One region of the Gudongella sp. DL1XJH-153 genome, then DNA from elsewhere that is predicted to be linked to it. Evidence: riboswitches for the same ligand, from Rfam matches in the RefSeq annotation. Region 1 holds a riboswitch; the other holds the start of a gene.

What was found. Region 1 has a riboswitch for fluoride ahead of ACOEN1_RS00320 (DUF1700 domain-containing protein). Riboswitches for the same ligand answer to the same signal wherever they lie in the genome.
Region 2: linked by a shared signal. The riboswitch ahead of ACOEN1_RS02850 (cation:proton antiporter) and the one ahead of ACOEN1_RS00320 (DUF1700 domain-containing protein) in region 1 are both predicted to bind fluoride.

Annotation. Positions count from the first base shown of each region.
Region 1 is NZ_JBMEMN010000001.1:68,162-75,640, forward strand. Features, by position in the region: gene ACOEN1_RS00305 (CPBP family intramembrane glutamic endopeptidase) at 1-763, opposite strand, end outside; partial or broken gene ACOEN1_RS00310 (GTP-binding protein) at 934-1,050, shown strand; gene ACOEN1_RS00315 (magnesium transporter CorA family protein) at 1,373-2,305, shown strand; fluoride riboswitch at 2,339-2,410, shown strand; gene ACOEN1_RS00320 (DUF1700 domain-containing protein) at 2,375-3,022, shown strand; gene ACOEN1_RS00325 (DUF4097 family beta strand repeat-containing protein) at 3,034-4,068, shown strand; gene ACOEN1_RS00330 (thymidine kinase) at 4,106-4,717, opposite strand; gene ACOEN1_RS00335 (peptidylprolyl isomerase) at 5,117-5,722, opposite strand; gene ACOEN1_RS00340 (MgtC/SapB family protein) at 5,743-6,426, opposite strand; gene ACOEN1_RS00345 (DUF1667 domain-containing protein) at 6,524-6,877, shown strand; gene ACOEN1_RS00350 (MATE family efflux transporter) at 6,892-7,479, opposite strand, start outside.
Region 2 is NZ_JBMEMN010000003.1:82,508-89,986, forward strand. Features, by position in the region: gene ACOEN1_RS02835 (GH36-type glycosyl hydrolase domain-containing protein) at 1-2,356, opposite strand, end outside; gene ACOEN1_RS02840 (hypothetical protein) at 2,371-3,003, opposite strand; gene ACOEN1_RS02845 (hypothetical protein) at 3,086-3,274, opposite strand; gene ACOEN1_RS02850 (cation:proton antiporter) at 3,280-4,479, opposite strand; fluoride riboswitch at 4,535-4,593, opposite strand; gene thrB (homoserine kinase) at 4,639-5,493, opposite strand; gene thrC (threonine synthase) at 5,486-6,967, opposite strand; gene ACOEN1_RS02865 (homoserine dehydrogenase) at 6,977-7,479, opposite strand, start outside.

The DNA of each region.
Region 1 (7,479 bases):
TGCCACCTTTGGCTGAAGTGCCGCTGACAAGAAAACCATAGACATTACCTTGAAAAAAGTTCCAAGCGCTGTGGAGACCGCAAATGCCTAGGATACTTTCTTCATATAAGCTGTAAAGGGCTGCAAATAAACCGAAGAGGCTTAAATTCATAATGGGAATCCATCCCATGCCAGGGTTACCTAAATGTAGTAAGGAAAATAGGCATGAAGATATAAAAACACCAAAGAAGAGATTATAGCGATAAGTAAGTTTAGGCAGTATAAAGCCTCTTGTTAATACTTCTTCTGCCCCTCCTTGTATGAGCCAACCTACAAGCATAATAAGAACGGTTGGTAGGGCGGAATAACCAGAAACTTGTATATGATCAGCATTTAGCTGACCACTCTTAGATAATAAAATTAATAGGGTGGTCAGGCTGATCATGATAAAGCCTATTAAAAAGCCAAAACCATATTTGACCAATGGCTTTTTTGCTTGAAAGCCTAGGGTCTTAAGGCCCCTGTGTTCCATGGTTTTAACCACAAACCAGATGGATAAAACCATGACCATGAAGCTGATACCCAAATGAATGCTGGAAAACTTTAGGACTTCCATAAAATAAGTTGATGGCACAGTGGCACTGATGGGGTCAAGGGCGATAAAAAGCAAGGATGAAAAAACAATATAAACTGCGGGTGTTAATAGAAATATATCTATGAGTGACCATAAGCCCTTTTCGTTGCGTTGATTTTTTGCTGTAAGTATTAAATGATTGGATTTCATTTTTTGCCTCCTAATTTTTATTTTAACACATGAAAAAAATTTATAAAAGAAAGATAAGTTTAGGCATTATATTTTTATGATGGTTAAGTTTATGAATCAGGGGTATGCAGAAGGTGTTTATTGTAGTATACTAGTTTAGTTACTTGAAAACATACGAGATGTGAGGAATTATGGAAAAACAAAAAATTTTAAACGTGGCGGTAATTGCCCACGTAGACGCAGGTAAATCCACTTTGGTTGATGCATTGTTATCTCAAAGTGGTGTCTTTAGAGCCAATGAAGCAGTTGTATAATACTCTTTTTCGCTAGTTATCAATGTTATTATTGAATAGTTTTGGCAACTGATGTATAATTGCTAGATGGTTTTAATACTTTTCATGTTAAGAAAGAGGTGAGATATATGGATAGTGGTCCTGAACATAGTTGTTACAACCAAAATTTAATAAAGCACCTTAATCCTATCTATATGATTACCTTTATGTATACTTGATTATATCTTGTATTAATCCCGTATACTAAGTTTACTGTGAGAAAAAATGCTTGAGACATGTAATCATAAAGATCGCTTTTGTGTGCTCACATTATTCTAAGTATTGAAAGGAGATTATTATGATCAAGTATTTTAAAACACTCAATGAATCTTTAATCCAATTAAATGAAATTCAAGATAACATCTGGATTAATATGATTAAACCAACAGAGGAAGAAATCAATATAATAAGTAATTCATTTTCAATTCCACAAGACCATTTACGAGCAGCTCTTGATGAAGAGGAACGATCAAGAATAGAAGTAGATGAGAACTGTACGCTCATTCTAGTAGATGTTCCATTTTTTGAAGAAAATGATGGATCAAAGATTTATACAACATTACCTATGGGAATCATTTTATCAGGTGAAAATATTATAACAGTATGCCTAAAGGCAATCCCATTACTAAATGATTTCATGTCTGGTAAAATTAAAAGTTTCTACACTTTCAAGAAAAGTCGATTTATACTTCAATTACTTTTCAAAAATGCAACTTATTACCTTCAATATTTGAAACAAATTGATCGCATGAGCCTTAATATTGAACGTGAACTGCATAAATCTATGAAAAACAAAGAATTAATTCAACTTCTGGATTTAGAGAAAAGCTTAGTTTATTTTTCTACTTCTTTAAGAAGTAATGAAATTGTTCTTGAAAAAATGCTCAAACTTGATGCAATTAAAAAATATCCTGAAGATGAAGATTTACTTGAAGATGTTATTATTGAAAATAAGCAAGCTATTGAAATGGCCAATATCTATAGCAATATTTTAAGCGGAATGATGGACGCTTTTGCTTCTATTATTTCAAACAATCTAAACATTGTAATGAAGTTTTTAACCTCAGTGACAATTGTACTTACTATTCCTACAATGATTGCAAGCTTTTTTGGAATGAATGTACCTGTTCCTTTGTCTATGCAGCCTTATGCGTTTATTATAATAATCGCAATTTCTTTAGGGTTATCAACTATTCTGGCTCTTTTCATGGTAAAGAAAAAAATGTTTTGACATGTTGAAAATTAATACTGATTATGATAAATTCATATTATTGGGAATGAAGTTCTCCCTAAGCTTAGCTTGAACCGCAAATTTGCTGATGACTTCTGTGATTTTTTATTTTCACAGACTCATCAGCTTTTTTATTATAGGGTCAATTCCCCTGAGTATTTAAAAAGGCTTAGATCTTATCTTGCTGAATTAAGCGAAAGTGAGTTGAGAGAAGTATTACTTGACTACGAAGAACATTTTAATATTGGACGAGATAAAGGTAAAACGGATGATGAAATATCTGCTGAACTGGGATCTCCAAAAGAAGTGGCAGAAAGTATACTAAGCACAATTGGGCCCGAAGAAAAGGCAAACCCAAATACCGCTACAGCAAAACCAGCAGATGACGGTGTAAAAAGGTTTCTGATTATCCTATTATTGCTGGGACTTAATATTGTATTCCTGGCAGGACCAGCGGTGGCAGTGCTTGGAGTTATTGTAGGAATCTTTGGAGCTGGTATAGGTTTTGTTGTCGGTGGAGTGGGGTTAATGATTGGTGCTCCCTTCACGAGTTTTATGGCAGGATTTGTCCCTGGAATGCTTACTTCTTTGGCTTTCGGAATCGGTTTAAGTGCCCTGGGCGCTTTGGTTTTTATATTTGGTATTTATCTGAGCAAACTATTCTACAGGCTCGCCTCAATGTATATTGAATGGAATAAGAAGGTTATAAATAGTTAGGAGGGAATTAAATGGATTTAAAAAGATTATCCCTAATACTTGCAGGAGTAGTACTTATTGCATTTGGGGTGGGAATATATTCTCTTCTTTATATCGACGATTTCAATATTGACGATATCGCAGGAGAAGGGGGAATAGAAATAACTAACAACGGAGATACTTTTGAAATTGGTTCTGGAGGAATAATGATTAATGAGAATGGTAAATCTGTTTCAATCAATTGGGATGGAATTGAAGTTGTTGAAGATGGAAACAAGACTGTAGTGGGAATTCGAGACATAAGCTTTTTTGAACGCATCAATATTTTCTCCAATCTGAAATCATATGAAGCTGATGAGTCAAAAAGTACGAATCTTTCGGAGAATATCGACTCAGTTTCAATTCATAGTACATTTGCAAACACTCGAGTTTATACATCAGATAATGATGAACTGATTGCTTCCTTAAAGGGAAGTTACAAGTCAAATAGAGCTGTTTCACTTGATATTCAAGATATCGGTAATAACATTAAGGTGTCAGTTACACCAGAAACCGGTGGATTCACGGTTTCTCAGTCTAATCTTCAATTGGAGATATACTTGCCTTCAACCTTTGATGGAAGCTTGGATTTTAAATCTTCCTCTGCTGATTTTGAAGCTGTACTTATAGATGCAGATGTTGCCAGTATTGAATCGAGTTCCGGAAATATTAGAATAGGTCAGATCTTGGCATCAGAAACCAAAATTGTATCTTCTTCAGGAGAAATTGAAATCATTTCATCAACTGGCAAAATTTCAATAGCCAGTAGCTCTGGTAATATTACCTTTAGTCCAATTGTTCCATTGGGTGATATTAGAGTGACCACCAGCTCCGGAAATATCCGCAGCGGTCCATTAAAAGGGCTTCCGCTTGAAGTGAAGGCAACAACTTCCTCAGGAAGAATTTCCTATGAAGGTTCCGCAAAATCAATACAAAATGATGGATACAATCTTAGGATGACTCTGGAGGAAGGCTCCTACAATATGGACCTTGCAAGCTCTTCAGGTAATATAACACTTTTTGAATAGTATAGTTAATGGGATGACAATTGTCATCCCATCATTTTTAATCAATAAAAGTTACCTGGTTCTTATTTACAATAGCATCCTCTTTTTTCTTATCCTTAAGGAAACACGATCTGCATAAAGGCTCATACTCCTTAGTTGCACCGATTACAACTCTTTCTGTTTCCTTGGTTTTTCTGTGGCTTACCCAGGCATCTGTTCCACACTTAACACAAACTGCATGATGCTTGGTCAAATAATCAGCAATTGGCATAAGCTCTTTTAGTATTTCAAATGGTTTGCCCGAAAAGTCTATATCCAGTCCCGCTACTATAACCGTTATGTTTTTACTTAGCAGTGAATTGACTCCCTCCAGGATTTTGTCAATGTTTCCTCCTAAGAATTGAACTTCATCTATTGCCACAACCTCCGGATTTACCTTTTCACAATGCTTCAACAAGTGATCTATGTCATCCACAAGAATAGCTTCAAGAGAAGTCTTATCATGTGTTACAATTTCAGATGTTGGATATCTGTTGTCCACAGATGGTTTGTAGGCAACAGTTCTGTACCCAGCAATCATAAATCTCTTTACTTCCTTCTCTAGGCTTGATGTCTTGCCTGAAAACATGGATCCCGTGTGTATTATCAGTTTCCCTTTGTATTGATGCATTTATGTCCCTCCTTATACTTGGCCTTCTTATTATATCAATAATTTGATCAGAGTTAAATGCCTACAGGCAAAACAATAGTGAATTTCGCAATAAAAAAGCACACCACCAAATAATAGTCTTTTATCTAGCATTTGTGGTGCACTTCATAATTAGCCTGCAATATTTTTAGTGATTTGGATTTTTAAATGAACAAGGTATTTTAACCAAACATTTTCCGAAAACACTTTAATCTCGCAAATACTCGAATTTTTTAACGTTTTCTGTAAGCAATTGGTAGCCTGTAACTCTTTCAAATCTCTACATCCAAAGCTCTCTTCCAGAGACTATCCATACTATCTCTTTTTTAAAGTTCAATACGTAATCTTATACTTACCTGGCTATTGCTTTCTTCATCATAGCTACTCTTTGTGTTTTGTTACTTCTATTTTCATAATCATAACGGGCTCTTTCGGCATATCGTTTCTTCCAACAGGCAATTCTGCTATTTTATCCACAACATCCATTCCCTCGAACACTTGACCGAAAACTGTATGCTTGCCATCCAGCCAGTATGTTCCGCCATTCTCCTTATATGCTTCAATAACATCCTCTGAAAAACCCTTTTTCTCACCAAGTTTTTTCATCTGATCGATTATACTGTCCTCAATATCCTTTTTCTGGACAATGAAAAACTGACTACCGTTGGTCTTTGGTCCTGAATTGGCCATTGACAAAGCACCACGTATGTTTCTGTAATCTGAACTGAATTCATCTTCAAATGGCTTTTTCCAAATACTCTCTCCACCACGCCCAGTGCCATCAGGATCTCCGCCTTGAATCATAAAGTTGTTTATCAATCTGTGAAAACTAATCCCGTCGTAGTAACCATTTTTAGCATGTGTTGTAAAATTTTCAACTGCCTTGGGAGCCACTTCTGGAAATAGTCTTAGTTTAATTTCTCCGTGATTTGTCCTTATGATAGCAATTTCTTCGTTATTCTCAGGTTTCTTTAGTTGATTAAGCATGTTATTACCCCCATTATTTGTTAGTTATTATCAATCTTACCATTTTCTAAGTTTACTGACTCAACTCCCATTATCCGATGTATCTCTTCATCGAGTATTCCGATGTCGAATCCCATGGGTTTCTTAATGTAAAACTTGATTTCTATAAGGCCAGATGGGTCGTCATCCTCGTTTGTAATATCCTCTATGGTAATATTTCTGATACTGATACTGTGACGTCCGAAAATAACCCCTATATCTCCTATAAGCCCCGATCTATCCAAGGCCTTTACTGTTACCATCCTGTTTGCTCCCCTAAATACATTTTTCTCAACTTTTGAGAGAACAACAAGTGATATCAGGACTATCATTGCAGTAACAACTCCTCCAAAATAATATCCAGATCCAATAGCCAAGCCTATTCCTGCACATACCCAAAGACTGGCTGCAGTTGTTAGACCTCTGATGGTGCTACCAGTTCTTAAAATTGTACCTGCTCCCAGAAAACCAATTCCGCTAACTACCTGTGCAGCGATTCTTGCACGGTCTGCAGGTTGGGGAATTGCATACATGGATACAAGCATAATTAGTGTTGATCCTACACTGACTAGTATGTGGGTCCTGAATCCTGCTGGTCTGTTGCTGGCTTCTCTCTCAATGCCGATAACACCCCCTAGAACAGCAGATATTAGTAATCTTGCAAGTATTTCTGGATAGGCTAACATACTGTACCTCCCTGATATGTGTCCTTACTCTAAATTTTACTCTATAAATGGTATTTCATCAACTCAATATGGTATAATTATCTTGAGGTGTTACTTTATGAACAGCAAAATCACTTGTTCCATCTGCGAGATGGCATGTGAAATAACTATAGAACAATATGAAAATTCAACAATAATCAGTGGCAATCGCTGTGGTAGAGGATCTCAATTGGCTGAAAAGCATTTGACAAATAATCAAAAAATTGTAACAGGAAGATGCCTTCTATCTGGTGGTCAAATGAGTAGACTCCCTGTTTCAACAACCAAGGAGATTCCAACTGAATTAATAGACAAAGTTCTTAAAACAATTCAGAAAACCGCCGTAGACGCTCCTGTTGTTCGAGGCCAGATAATAATTAGGAACATCCTCAATACTGGAGCAGATGTAATTGCTCAGAGAAAAGCACTTTAGAAGCCTGATATGAATCAGGCTTCCTTTAGTTTTTGAAGCTCTCTTTGATACCATGCAAATAGAATTATTCCCTTTAAGATACTGCTTCCACTTATTGCCCACCAGATCCCTGACAATTCCAGAAATGTATATCCTGAAAGCAATATGGCAGCAGGTATTCTCATTGCGTTTAATGAAATTCCTGTTATTGTTGGAGGGATTGTCTTTCCAAGCCCATTGAAGGCGCCTGCAGTTCCAATCTCAATGCTCATGAAAAATTGTGACAAGCCTAGAATTCTTAGATATATTATTCCTTCAGCAATTGCTTTTGGATCATCCGGCGTGAAAATTGTAAACAATGGTCTTGCGGCAAAAATTAGAAGGAGTGAAGCGAATATACCGAATGTTCCAAGTACCTTTATACCCTTGTAATACCCTTCCTTGATTCGGGAAATCTTGTTTGCACCATAATTCTGTCCAACAAATGCAGATATGGCTGCTGCAAAACCTTCTGATGTCATCCACGATATGGACTCTATCTGAGAACCGATTGTCTGAACGGCGACGGCAACAGGACCATAGCCTGCAATTATCCTTGTAAGAACAATACTAATCATAGCATG
Region 2 (7,479 bases), on a different contig from region 1:
CTTTAGGTGGATATTCCTGATAGTTGTCAGGTGGTAGATAGTTTGTATTTTTTCTGGAGAAATCCTCAAAATAAGACCAAATTTTACGAGCATCTTTTCTCAGAACACTTATTTCCTCTTTTGTTGGTTCTATTTTTCTTATTTCCTTTTTATCTAGCAGCTTAACCAGAAATGGAGCTAGCGCCCAAATAAAGGCAACAATAAATGCTACCATAAAAAGCTCTGGTCTCATGATGTATGAAAGTACCAGGAATCCAATTATTTCAATATATACAACTTTCATTACTCTCATTAGCTTTTTTAGGCTGTTTTTAGTTTTAGTTTCGGCAACAGCAGCTGTTGTCCATTCCAAGAGATTTTTCTTGGATACCAATATCCTATATAATGAAATAACAATGGCTGATAGAGTAATGTTAGCTTCAATAGGTAAAAACACCAATTGTATTAGAATGTATTGAAAAGATCCCTTAAGATTGAATTTGATCTTTTTTGATTTTTTATACTTGGTATGGGGTTTATATGTTTTCTTTATGATAATGCTCTCTATGGCCTCTAGCACTAAAGGTAGGAAAACAACTGCCAATCCAAAAACAATCCAAACATATAAAGGTTTTGGTAGGAAAGTAAATAATCCTATTACAAATGCAAAAAGGGCAACAGAAATCAAGCTCCTTCTTAAGTTGTCAAATATTTTCCATTTACTTAATGGGGAAATGGGATTCCTGATAATCATGTTATTTGAATCCTTAACTTTTGGAAATAGCCATGACACAAGCTGCCAATCTCCTCTTATCCATCGATGAAGCCTTAATAAATAGGAAATGTATTTTGTAGGGTAGGTATCAACAATATTAATATCAGAGGCATATGCAACATGAGTATGGCTACCTTCAAGTAGGTCATGACTTAGCACCTTGTTCTGAGGTATGGCCTTATTCAGTATTTTCGAGAATATCCTTAAATTATAGATTCCCTTTCCATAGAAAATCCCTGAATTGAAAACATCTTGATACAGATCTGAAAATCCTTCTACATATATGCTTGAACCAGCTGTACGGGCATATATTTTAGTGAATTTTGAAGCACATGAAGACTCCAGCCCTATGCTTACGTTTGGCTGGATAACTCCAAAACCTTCAATTACTTTGCCTTCTTCATCATCATAAACAGCTTCATTTAAGGGATGTGATATGGTTCCTATAAGCTTCCTGGCAGTGTCTATTGGCAGTTTAGTATCTTCATCAAGAGTTATGATATATTTTACTTCTCCTATGAGATGTGAAATATCAGATGATATAACCTTGTGAGATGTGCTTTTATGACCCAGTATCAAGTTGTTAAATTCTGTAAGAGAACCTCTCTTTCTTTCCCAGCACATCCATTTACATTGTTTTTCATTATAATGACGCTTTCGTTGAAGATAATAGAAAATAGAATCAGATGTACTATATTTCTTATTTAATTCTTTGGTTATATCTTTTGCAGTTTTTATGAAGATATCATCTCTATCTTCAGATTCCTTGTCTGAGTCCATAAACTCCCCGAGCAAAGCAAAATATAAATTTTCCGATTTGTTTGCAAGATAATATTCCTCTATCTTTTCAAAGATTTCTTCCACATGTTCTTCTGATGTTATGAGTGTGGGAATGACAACAAATGTTTTGGATTCTGAAGGAATACCATCTTTGAGTTCCAATTTCGGCAAAAAACTGATGGGGTAGAGTTTTTGTAAAAAATAGTTTACGGATTTTACAAAAAAATCACTTGCCAATATGGCAACCATTAAGCTAAGTAATACTCCAGCAGCCATATTATAATTCTCCCTGCCAAAATATTGAAAGGCGATGGCAAATGAAAGAACACCCAGTATGGATATGATTATTATGTAAAGATATGTTAGCTGTTCTTTTCTTAGCCTGAATTTCATTTTAAGATCTAGACTTTCCAGTAAATCCTTGTCTCCTTTTCCTGCAATATAATATCCGATGTGCCGTTCCTTTAAAGTCCCATCATTTTCTTTGGATAGTCTCACTGCTTCCGATGCAACCTTAACTTCTTCAATATCATATTTTTTGCAGATCTTTTCGAGTTTCGTTCTATAGTGGTTTCTTGAGTTGAAATCCATTTGTCCATATATTCCAGAGGGATCTTTCCTTAAGATATTTTCTACAATGGAAACCTCTTCAAAGATGACTTTCCAATTAAACTTGGAAACCTTATTTAAAGAGGAGATAAGATTTCCGATATAAATATTTGTACTGGACTGACTCACATGAGAAAGAGATATTGTGTTTTCCAAGTTTGTATTTCTTTCCTTGAGCTTTGATTCCAGATAATCATATGTTTTTGAGTACATTTTTTGATTGTTAATCAATTTTTATATAAGGCTTCAATATATATGGGAGACAAAGTTGGATTGTATTCAAATTCCTTTTTCAGGTTGTTCAATACTGTTTCCGGATCCTCTGAATGCATGGATGTCACTTTAAGCTTGTTTTCCTGTGCTTTTAATATTTCTGTTGATACTTCGTTTATCTTATCCATAATGGCAAAGATAAGCATGGTACTGAAAATCCATATTTCTGCTATTGATAAGACCTTAATGTTCTGGTAGGTTTTCAATGTATCTATAATTGTGTTTTCGTCAAAGTTACCTTTGGTATTTTCTATTAAATCTGTAGCTATATGATAGATTTGAGGGTAGCCTTTGAAAATAGTATTTGTCAATATCCCGAGAATCAACTTATCTTTTTTAGTTGAGGATACCTTTAACTTACTATACTCTTCCTCTATCTTATAATAATTGTCTAGAATCCATGATATACCTAATATCAAATCATCTTCCCTGGAAGCAATATCTGATAAATCATTGTAGGTCTTAGTGATTTCACGAAAGTTTTTGTCCATATTGGAAATAAGCCTTCTAATATTAAGGTTTTTATATTTTACATTGCTCTCCGTTGCAAGCCTTACAATACTTGATTTTAATTCAGGTGTCATCATAAGAAAAACCCCTTAATAAACATGCATTAACATTTGTAGTATCTATTTACCCGACATATCGTAGACATAAACCCACAACTCTTTAGCTCCACCATGTCTTGTAAATCACAAATGGTATTATGGCAAATGCAAATACAAATTCCCTTGGGGCATAAAGATAGTTTCCCGTCAGCCAGAATAGTACCGGAATTCTGTCGGGAAGAACTCGATATATCAGTGCCAGAATAGCAATGGATATTATCAATACCAGTATCCCCTTCTTGTTTGTCACTGTTCTCACTCCTCTTGTCTTTTTTCTGTTTGCGAGCTTAAATACCTTTTCATATACCTTATACCCACCGCTCCCAGTGGAGCTGTCAAGATTATTGAAAGAACAGCCATTGAAAGTATCAGGTCGCCACCCCGAACTCCATATGCAAGAGGTACAGCTCCAATTGCAGCCTGTACTGTTGCCTTTGGAGTATATGCCACAGCGCAGAAGAGTTTTTCCTTTTTATTGAGTCTAGTGCCAAGAAGTGCAATGTAAACTCCAGCTGATCTTAAAACAAGTCCTGCAGCTATTATCAAAAGTCCCCATCCCCCTGCATGGAGTGTCAGATTTATATCCACCTGTGCTCCAACAAGAACAAATAATAGAATTTCTGCAAGTATCCAAATCTTATTAAACTTTACCGAGAGCCGTTTGGCTACAATTCCCCTCTTCAGGAGTATTACAAATCCTATTGTCATAACTCCAAGGAATCCGGAAAATGGAATCCTCCGAGAAATGAGATCTTCAAATCCCATTAGAAGGATTGCAGCACCAAGAATCATCAGAACCTTTTTTGTATCCCTTATGTGGTGGGTCTCAAATATACTAACGAATACAAGACCTACAGCAAATCCGACTCCAACTCCTGTGACTATTGACAGAGGAATCTGAAGAAGCTGACCTGCTAGACTGATATTTTCACCGCCGTACAATCCCAGGAAGCTGGTGAAAATTGTTATTGCAATAATATCATCAAGTGATGCTCCTGCAAGTATCAAGGTAGGTATATTCTTGTCTTCACCTCTTTTTTCTTCCTTCAGTTGAAGCATTGCAGGAACCACTACAGCCGGAGATACTGCGGCTATTATAAACCCTAAAATCCCCCCTTGTATAAGTGTAAAATCAAATATCAAAGTTGAAATCAACATTATAGTTACACCTTCAAGAACTCCAGGGATAAAGCTCAATCCAAGGGCAGATCTTCCTACTTTTTTTAGCACATCCCAGTCCAGACCCAGACCCGCCCTTAAAAGTATGATAATCAGGGCTATTTCTCTAAAATCAGCTGAAACCCTCATCAACTCCGGGCTAATAAAATCCAGTCCATTTGGTCCCATTGCAATTCCAACAAGGAGCATCCCCAGGAGACCGGGTATCTTAAGCTTCTCCAATATCCAATTTGCCGCCAGACCTAATATTGTTATGATTCCAAGACTAGTTGCCATTTAAATCCCCCCTAAAATAATACATCAAAAAACTCCTGCCAGGGACTTGTTAAAGTCCCAGACAGGAGTCATTAGCCGTAGCAGTCAATGGTGAACCCCATCACCTATAATGATTTAATTTCTTTATTAATTATAACCTTTCTATTGCCCAAAGGTCAATTACAATATTCTTTTCGCACCTTCATTTTCAAGCTTGTGTCTGTATACATCCCAGCTTGGAAACTCCTCACTTATGAACTGGGAGACATTGTTGAAGACCTGATCGTCCCCTTCCTTGGCTATACACATGATTGTTGATCCAGCTCCGCTTAGGTATGAACCCAGAACTCCCAATGCACCAGCCGCAGCCATTACCTTGTCAAAGCCCGGAATCAGGTCACCCCTGTAGGGCTGGTGCATTTTATCCTGAAAGCCTATCTTGATCATCTCATCCTGTCCTGTCATAAGGGCAGATACAAGAAGGGTTGCACGGCTTACATTGTAAATGGCATCCTTGCGTGGAATTCGTTCTGGCAAAGCCGCCCTTGCCTTCTCAGTGGGTAGGTGATAATCAGGTACAATGGTTATAAAATCATAGTTGTTTTTTAAAGGTATTCTGATACTGTAGACCTCTCCCTCCTCCATGGCTGAAATCACAACCCCTCCCAGCAGAGCAGGTGTAACATTGTCCGGATGTCCTTCCATGTATGTTGCAATCCTTAGAATATCATTTCTTTCAAGAGGGCGGCCCAGCACTTCATTGGCACCCATCATTCCCCCGATTATACAGGATGATGATGATCCAAGGCCTCTTGCGATTGGGATCTCCGCATCTATTTTTATCTCAACAGGTTCCGGATCTCTTCCAAGATGCTCGAAAACCATGTTGTATCCCTCATGAACCATTGAATCTATCTTTGTGGATCCTGAATTTGCCTTAAATGAAAATTCATTGTATCTGTCTATGGCAAGACCCATGACATCAAAGCCTGGGCCCAGATTTGCACTTGTGGCCGGTACTCTTATCCTAATCATTTGACTTCCCTCCCTGAAGAAGCTCAAGAACGGCATTCTTCATCTCTTCCTTTTTGCATGTCTGTCTGTGTAAAACCGGCAGGTTTTCAAGCTCTGAAACCTGGGAAGGTATCTCTACCTCCATTGCATCAGCAATTATTTCTATTCCCTCAAACAGATTCTTGGGAACGGTCTTGCCCATTGATGAAATAACTTTTCCCGGGAATTTAAAGGGACTTGCAGTGGATGCTATGATAACTGGCTTATCATCACCAGTTTCCTTTAAAAACTTCTTATAGACACTGTATGCAACTGCCGTATGGGGATCCATAACATAGCCTTCCCCCCTGAACATTTTATCAATGCTTGTAGAAACTTCAACTTCATCTGCAAATTCACCATAAATCTCTTCTTTGCTGAAATCTGACCATCTGAAGGAGCCTTCCTTTGATAGCTTATCCATCATATCCTGAATTGCAGACTGATTTTTCCCTGAAATATGGAAAAGGAACCTCTCCAGATTACTTGAAACCAAAATATCCATTGATGGAGAAGATGTAAGTAATAGCTTTCTTTCCTTGTCGTATAAACCTGTCTCAAAGAAATCGGTCAAGACCTTGTTGTCATTTGATGCACATATCAGTCTGTCAACTGGAAGACCCATTTCCTTGGCATAGTAAGCTGCAAGTATATTACCAAAGTTTCCAGTTGGCACAACTATGTTTATTTCCTGGCCGGCTTTGATTTTCTCTTCTTTCAGCAGATTCAGATAACCGTACACATAATATACAACCTGAGGAATCAATCTTCCGATGTTAATGGAGTTTGCAGATGACAATACGTAGCCACTCTCCTTTAGTTCCTTATTGTATTCAACATCTCCAAAAATATCCTTTACGCCCTTTTGTGCGTCATCAAAATTGCCTTCTATTGCAACTACATGAGTATTGTCGCCCCTTTGTGTAACCATTTGAAGTCTCTGCAATTCACTTACTCCGTCTTTAGGATAGAAGACAACAACATTTACACCCGGAACATCTCTGAAGCCTTCCAAGGCAGCCTTGCCTGTGTCTCCTGATGTTGCTGTCAGAACCACCACCTCTTCCTCAATCCCCTTGTTTAGAAGTGCTGACCTCATAAGATATGGCAGGACTGTAAGAGCCATGTCCTTAAATGCTAGGGTCGGTCCATGGAAAAGCTCCAGAAAATGCACTCCAGCTTTTTCCACAAGTTTTACCGGCTCTTTGTTACCAAATTTCTCTCCATATGCACCGTTTATGGCTGCATTAATATCCTCTTCCGGATAATCATCAAAATACATCCCAACAATCAATTTTGCCAGCTCTTTATATGAAAAGTCCTTTAGACTTTCAAACTCAGACAGTGTTGGGATGCTCTCTGGCACAAACAGTCCCCCGTCCTCTGCAATTCCCCTTATGATGGCCTCCATTGAAGAAACCTTATTGTCCTTGTTTCTAGTGCTGTAATATTTCATCTTCTCCTCCTACTCTACCAGTGCAATCAGTGAAAAAGGTTTGTCTTCGTGCTCAGCAAGCTTATACAGAAGGTCATGAAGCTTGACCTTTTCAGTTATAAATGCAAATTCTCCACCTTTGTCATGGATAATCTCTTTAATATATTTTTCGGGTATTTCCATGGTCTCATCATAATCAGATATTCTTAGATAATAGTTTCCACTGATATCCTCATTCTTATTTTCAAGTCTTTTCCCTCTTAATGGATTTACTTTTTTTTGAGTCTCAAGAATGCAGTCAATGACATCTGTCAAAATTGCATTTGCAGTTGGATACATTCCTGCCCCAGGCCCCTGAAAACCAAGAACTCCTGAGTATTTGCCCACAATGGAAACGCTATTTTCCGCTCCATTTACGCCTGAAAAATAGCTTCCAAATGGTACAGCCTTCGGCTGAACTATTGCCTGATATCCTCCTTCAACTATTCGGACTTCAGCAATCAGCTTTGCTTTTCTTCCCATTTCCTTCAGAA